Regions from separate parts of the Streptomyces sp. NPDC001599 genome, predicted to be linked through region 1. Evidence: riboswitches for the same ligand, from Rfam matches in the RefSeq annotation. Region 1 holds a riboswitch; each other region holds the start of a gene.
The links. Region 1 has a riboswitch for thiamine pyrophosphate ahead of thiC (phosphomethylpyrimidine synthase ThiC). Riboswitches for the same ligand answer to the same signal wherever they lie in the genome.
Positions count from the first base shown of each region.

Region 2: it holds a riboswitch for thiamine pyrophosphate, as region 1 does, so the genes downstream of both, ACFYZ3_RS31625 (thiamine ABC transporter substrate binding subunit) here and thiC (phosphomethylpyrimidine synthase ThiC) in region 1, are expected to answer to the same signal.
Region 3: it holds a riboswitch for thiamine pyrophosphate, as region 1 does, so the genes downstream of both, thiO (glycine oxidase ThiO) here and thiC (phosphomethylpyrimidine synthase ThiC) in region 1, are expected to answer to the same signal.

Region 1 is NZ_JBIAVA010000022.1:811-3,067, forward strand. It holds partial or broken gene thiC (phosphomethylpyrimidine synthase ThiC) at 1-964, opposite strand, end outside; TPP riboswitch at 957-1,146, opposite strand; gene ACFYZ3_RS34955 (YibE/F family protein) at 1,218-2,257, shown strand, end outside.
Region 2 is NZ_JBIAVA010000016.1:126,349-128,605, reverse strand. It holds gene rlmN (23S rRNA (adenine(2503)-C(2))-methyltransferase RlmN) at 1-598, shown strand, start outside; TPP riboswitch at 658-763, shown strand; gene ACFYZ3_RS31625 (thiamine ABC transporter substrate binding subunit) at 843-1,934, shown strand; gene ACFYZ3_RS31620 (ABC transporter permease) at 1,910-2,257, shown strand, end outside.
Region 3 is NZ_JBIAVA010000001.1:648,792-651,048, reverse strand. It holds gene ACFYZ3_RS02955 (NAD(P)/FAD-dependent oxidoreductase) at 1-1,124, opposite strand, end outside; TPP riboswitch at 1,209-1,320, shown strand; gene thiO (glycine oxidase ThiO) at 1,318-2,257, shown strand, end outside.

The sequences.
Region 1 (2,257 bases):
TGCCGGTCTTGCGGTTCGCGGTGAGGGGTACGTACGGCAGGCGCACGCCGGCGTGGACCGTCATGTAGTCCACGCCCTGCTCCGCCTGTTCGATGACGGTGTCCTTGTAGACCTCCCAGGTCAGTTCCTCGGCGCGGCCGTCGACCTTCTCCAGGGCCTGGTAGAGCGGCACGGTTCCGATGGGAACGGGGGAGTTGCGCAGGACCCATTCGCGGGTGGTGTGGATGTTGCGGCCGGTGGAGAGGTCCATGACCGTGTCGGCACCCCATCGGGTCGCCCAGGTCATCTTGTCCACCTCCTCCTCGATGGAGGATGTCACCGCCGAGTTGCCGATGTTGGCGTTGACCTTCACCAGGAACCGCTTGCCGATGATCATCGGCTCGATCTCTGGGTGGTTGACGTTGGCGGGCAGCACGGCGCGGCCGGCGGCGATCTCCTCGCGGACCACCTCCGGGGAGACGTTCTCCCGGACGGCCACGTACTCCATCTCGGGAGTGATCTCGCCCCGTCGCGCGTAGGCGAGCTGCGTCACCGCGTTGCCGTCCCGGCCCCGGCGCGGCTGGCGCGGGCGGCCGGGGAAGACGGCGTCGAGGTTGCGCAGGCCGCCGCGCGGCGAGGTGTGCTTGATTCCGTCGTCCTCGGGCTGGACGGGGCGGCCCGCGTACTCCTCGGTGTCACCGCGGGCGATGATCCAGTTCTCCCGCAGCGGGGCGAGGCCCCTGCGGACATCGGTGTCGACGAGTGGATCGGTGTACGGGCCCGAGGTGTCGTACAGCGTGACCGACTGCCCGTTGGTGAGGTGCACCTGACGGACCGACACCCGCAGATCGGGGCGCGAGCCCTCGACGTACGCCTTGTGCCAGCCGATGGACTTCCCGGCCTCCGTGTTCTCCGCGGGGGCCGCGGTGTCCGCCTTGGCGGTGTTCTGCGTGGAGGCAGGCGTGCGTGCGTCCTTGATGGTCATGAGACCTACTCCCTACGCCGGCATTACCCGGTAACAGGTTCGGCGGTCGACGCAGCGGCTTCCGTCTGTCGACGCTTCGTGGGATACGTCACTCGACTTCGGTGACGTTTCCCGTGAAACATCGCTGGGACGGAGGTCAGCGCCCTCTCAGCCCGGTGCTCCGAGCTCCCGCGTGTACAAAGGTGCCTCCACGCTAGCGCCCATTCGGGCGCGGTGAACAGAGGGCCCCCCTCGTTCTTGCGATGATCGGGCGGTGACCACACCGCAGCCCCCCTCCTTCCCACCGCGCCGGCCCCGCCGCGGACCGAACGCCGAAGAGGGCGACGGCCGGGCAGCCGGCCACGTCCCCGGTGTCGCTGCCGAGGCGAACGCCGGCAGACAGGAGACGGTTTACGGGCAGGACGAGGACCACGGACACGCCGCCGGCGGCGGGCACGGTGCGGGGGACGGGCACGGTGCGGGGGGCGGGCACGGGCACTCGCACGGGCACTCGCACGGGCACGGGCACGGGCACGGGCACGGACCGGCGGCTCCCGTCTCCCGGCATCTGCGGAAGGTCATCGCCGCGATCCTGATCCCCTTCACCGCGGCCGTCCTGGTCGGGCTCGCGGTGCTGTGGCCGGGCGGCGCACCGCCGCACGAGCGCACCGGCGTCGGCTTCGACCGGCAGACACAGCAGGCCACCGTCACCAAGGTGGTCGAACTGAGCTGCCAGTCCGTCAACGCGTCGGGCGGTGTCCCGACCGGCGACACGTCCACCGCCGAGGGTTCCTCCGCGGTGCAGCAGGCGAAGGGCGACTGCAAGCGGGCGACCATCCGCGTCGACACCGGCGACGACAAGGGCCGCACGTTCGACGAGATCGTGCAGCCGGACCAGTCACGGCAGCTGCACGAGGGCCAGAAGGTGGTGGTCGCCTACGAGCCCTCCGCGCCGAAGGACCTGCAGTACTCGGTGACCGACATCAACCGCAGGCTCCCCCTGGCCCTGCTCGCCGGCATCTTCGCCCTCGCCGTCGTGGTCGTCGGACGGCTGCGCGGACTCATGGCGCTGGTCTCGCTGGCCATCAGCTTCCTGCTGCTGAACTTCTTCATCCTGCCCGCCATCCTCCAGGGCTCGAACCCCCTGGTCGTGGCGGTGATCGGGTCCAGCGCCATCATGCTGATCGCGTTGTACCTGTGCCACGGGCTGTCGGCCCGAACGTCCGTGGCGGTGCTCGGCACACTGATCTCGCTGCTGCTGATCGGCGTGCTCGGGTCGCTCTTCATCGGCTGGGCCGCGCTCACCGGCAACAC
Region 2 (2,257 bases), on a different contig from region 1:
CGGCCCCGCGCGGCTCAGCAACATCGTGTTCATGGGCATGGGCGAGCCCCTCGCCAACTACAACCGGGTCGTCGGCGCCATCCGCCGGCTCACCGACCCCGAGCCCGACGGACTGGGGCTCTCCCAGCGCGGGATCACCGTCTCCACGGTCGGTCTCGTCCCCGCGATCCACCGCTTCACCGGCGAGGGCTTCAAGTGCCGCCTCGCCATCTCCCTGCACGCCCCCGACGACGAGCTGCGCGACACCCTCGTCCCCGTCAACACGCGGTGGAAGGTGCGCGAGGTGCTGGACGCCGGGTTCGAGTACGCGGCGAAGTCCGGGCGTCGGCTGTCCATCGAGTACGCGTTGATCCGGGACATCAACGACCAGGCCTGGCGCGGTGACCGTCTCGGGCGGCTGCTCAAGGGCAGGCCCGTGCACGTCAATCTGATCCCGCTCAACCCGACGCCCGGCTCCAAGTGGACCGCGTCCCGGCCCGAGGACGAGAAGGCGTTCGTGGAGGCGATCGCGGCGCACGGTGTGCCGGTGACGATCCGGGACACCCGTGGGCAGGAGATCGACGGGGCGTGTGGTCAGCTCGCCGCGAGCGAGCGGTAACCTGACCGGCGGCAGTACCAGTAGTACATCCAGTACATCGTCAGCGTCATCACATCTTCATATTCCGACAGGGGAGCGCCACAGCGCTGAGAGTGCGGCACCGGCCGCAGACCCTCCGAACCTGGCCCAGGTCATTCTGGGTAGGGAGATCGGTCACCACTCGAGCTGTTGCGCCCTGCCCGGGACCCTCGCCAGGGGTTCCGGGCGGGGCCGCGTCTTCTCCTGGTCACCCAGGAGGAATTCAGTGAGCATCACCAAGAAGGTCAGTGTCCTGGCCGTCGGACTCGGCATGGTCGGCACGCTGGCCGCCTGCGGGTCCTCGTCCGACGGCTCCGGCGGCAGCGGCTCCGGCGGCTCCAAGACCGTGACCCTGGTCAGTCACGACTCGTGGGCCGCGTCCAAGGACGTCATCGCCGCCTTCGAGAAGGAGTCCGGCTACAAGGTCAAGGTCCTGGAGGACGGCGACGCCGGGCAGGCCGTGAACAAGGCCATCCTCACCAAGGACAACCCGCAGGGCGACGTCTTCTTCGGCGTCGACAACACCCTGCTCTCTCGCGCCCTCGACAACGGCCTGTTCCAGCCGTACGAGGCCAAGGGGTCCGACCTCGTCCGGTCCGAGTACCGGGCCGACCAGGACGAGCACCGGGTCACGCCCGTCGACACCGGCGACATCTGCGTCAACTACGACAAGGCGTACTTCAGCCGGCACAAGCTGACCCCGCCCAGGACCCTCGACGACCTGGTCAAGCCCGAGTACAAGGACCTGCTCGTCACCGAGAACGCGGGCAGCTCCTCGCCCGGCCTCGGCTTCCTGCTCGGCACCGCCGCCAAGTACGGCGACGAGGGCTGGGAGGGCTACTGGAAGAAGCTCAAGGCGAACGGCGTCAAGGTCGTCGACAGCTGGGAGCAGGCGTACAACGAGGAGTTCTCCGGCTCGGCCGGCGGCAAGAAGGCCAAGGGCGACCGTCCGCTCGTCGTGTCGTATGCCTCCTCCCCGCCCGTCGAGGTCGTCTACGCCGACCCGCAGCCGGCCACCGCCCCCACGGGTGTCGCCGACGGCACCTGCTTCCGGCAGGTCGAGTACGCGGGTCTGCTCAGCAACGCGAAGAACCCCGAGGGCGGCAAGGCGCTCCTCGACTTCCTGCTCAGCAAGTCCTTCCAGGAGGACATGCCGCTGAACATGTTCGTCTACCCGGTGCGGGAGGGCGCGCGGGTCCCCGAGGTGTTCTCGAAGTTCGGGCCGCAGGCGAAGGACCCGCAGACCCTCGACCCGGCGAAGATCGCCGACAACCGCGACCAGTGGGTCAAGTCGTGGACCTCGCTCGTACTGAAGTGAGCCGGGAGGGCAAGCAGGCGGTGAGGCCGGCGCGGACCGCGCGCGGGAGCGCGGCTCGGCTCGGCCTCATGGCCCTGCCCGTCGCGTTCTTCGCGGTGTTCTTCGCCTACCCCGTCGCCGCCATCGTCGCGCGCGGCCTGGAGGTCGACGGGGTCTGGCAGCTCGGGCGGATCGGGGACGTGCTCGCCCAGTCCGACGTGCGGCACGTGCTGTGGTTCACCACCTGGCAGGCGCTGGCGTCCACCGGGCTCACGCTGCTCGTCGCGCTGCCCGGCGCGTACGTCTTCGCCCGCTTCGACTTCCCCGGCAAGCAGGTCCTGCGG
Region 3 (2,257 bases), on a different contig from region 1:
CAGCAGACCGTCCACGCCGGGCTCGCGGGGTCGCCGCGCCACAGAGTGGTGTCGGCGGCGGTGTGGTGACCGGCGTACTGCACGAAGCGGCCGAACTGCTCGGACCAGAAGTACGGCACCGGGTCGTAGGCCGCCGGGGCCTCGCCGCCCGGGGCGCCGACGATGTCGGCGGCGACCGTGCGCGGGCCCTGGAGGGCGTTGTCCCAGTGGTGCACCAGGAGCCGCTCGCCGTAGCGGGCGGAGGGGAAGGAGGCGCAGTCGCCGACCGCGTGGACGTCCGGCGCGGAGGTGCGCAGGTGGTCGTCGGCCAGGACCTCGCCGTGCGCACCGAGGGCGATGCCGGAGCCGGCGAGCCAGCCGGTGGCCGGGCGGGCGCCGATGCCGACGACGACCGCGTCGGCGGGCAGCCGGGTGCCGTCGTCGAGGACGACCCGGCCGGGCTCACCGGGGCCGCCGGGCTCGACGCGCTCCACGCGCGCGTGGGTGCGCAGTTCGGCTCCGGCGTCGGCGTACCAGGCGGTCATCGGCGCGGCGACCTCGGCGGGCAGCGCGTCGGCCAGCGGCCGGTCGGCGGCCTCCACCACGGTCACCGCGCAGCCCGCCTCGCGCGCGGCGGTGGCGAACTCGGCGCCGATCCAGCCGGCGCCGACGACCACGACGTCGTGCTGCCGGGCGAGCACCGGCCGCAGTCGTTCCGCGTCGTCCAGGGTGCGCAGCAGGTGCACGCCGGGCACGCCCTCGGCGCCGGGGAGGCGGACCGGTTCGGCACCGGTCGCCAGGACCAGGACGTCGTACGGCACGGGCCCCTCGGAGGTGTCCAGGACGTGCTCGCCGGTGCGCACGCCCAGCGCCTCGCAGCCCAGCCGCAGGGTGATGCCGAGTGCCTCGAAGTCGACGTCGAAGGCGGAGCCCTCGGCGGTGCCGAGCAGGACGGCCTTGGACAGCGGGGGGCGGTCGTACGGTTGGTGCGGCTCCGCGCCGATCAGGGTCACCGGGCCGGTGAAACCCTGTTCCCGCAGGGCGACCGCGGTCTGCACGCCCGCCATCCCGGCGCCCACCACGACCACCCGGCGCTCCGCGTCCGCCGCCGGTCCCTGTCCCCGTTCCCGCGTCTGCTCGCTCACCCGATCACCATAGACACCCGGCGATTCGCCGGTCGGTGAGGCTCCCTTACCCGTGCGACGCGCTGCGGGCTAGGGTGGCCGACGTAAAGCACTCGCGGGAGCCCGGACGCACCGGGCTGAGAGGGAGGCTGGCGGCCTCCGACCGTACGAACCTGATCCGGGTCATGCCGGCGAAGGGAGGGGCTGGACGCCCATGTCGTCTCCGTTGTCGTCTCCATCGCACACGCCTGCGCACACACCTCGTACGTCCCGTACGCCCGACGTGCTCGTCGTCGGCGGCGGGATCATCGGGCTCGTCACCGCCTGGCGGGCCGCGCGGCGCGGGCTCGTCACCGCCCTCGTGGACCCCGAGCCGGGCGGCGGGGCGGCCCAGGTGGCGGCCGGGATGCTCGCCGCCGTCACGGAGCTGCACTACGGCGAGGAGACGCTGCTCGCGCTGAACCTCGCCTCGGCCCGCCGCTACCCGCAGTTCGCGGCCGAGCTGACCGAGCTGACCGGCCACGACCTCGGTTACCGGCGCTGCGGCACGCTCGCCGTCGCGCTGGACGCCGACGACCGCGCCCACCTGCGCGAACTGCACGCGCTCCAGCAGCGCTCCGGCCTGGAGTCCGAGTGGCTGTCGGGGCGCGAGTGCCGGCGCCTGGAGCCGATGCTCGCGCCGGGCGTGCGCGGGGGGCTCCGGGTGGACGGCGACCACCAGATCGACCCCCGCCGCCTCGCCCGCGCGCTGGTGGCCGCCTGTGAACACGCGGGCGTGGTCTTCCACCGGGTGTGGGCCGAGCGGCTCACCGTCGGGCGCGGGGACCGGGCCGCGGGCGTCGTCACCGCCGACGGCACCGCCCTGGAGGCCGGGCAGGTGGTGCTGGCCGGGGGCAGCCTGAGCGGGCGGCTGGGGGGCGTGCCGGAGGCAGTAATTCCGCCGGTGCGGCCCGTGAAGGGACAGGTGCTGCGGCTGGCCATGCCGCGGACGGGGGCACGGGCGCCGCTGCTGAACCGGACCGTGCGCGCCGTGGTGCGCGGCAACCATGTCTACCTGGTGCCCCGGGAGAACGGCGAGCTGGTCGTCGGCGCCACCAGCGAGGAGCTGGGCTGGGACACGACGGTCACCGCGGGCGGCGTCTACGAACTGCTGC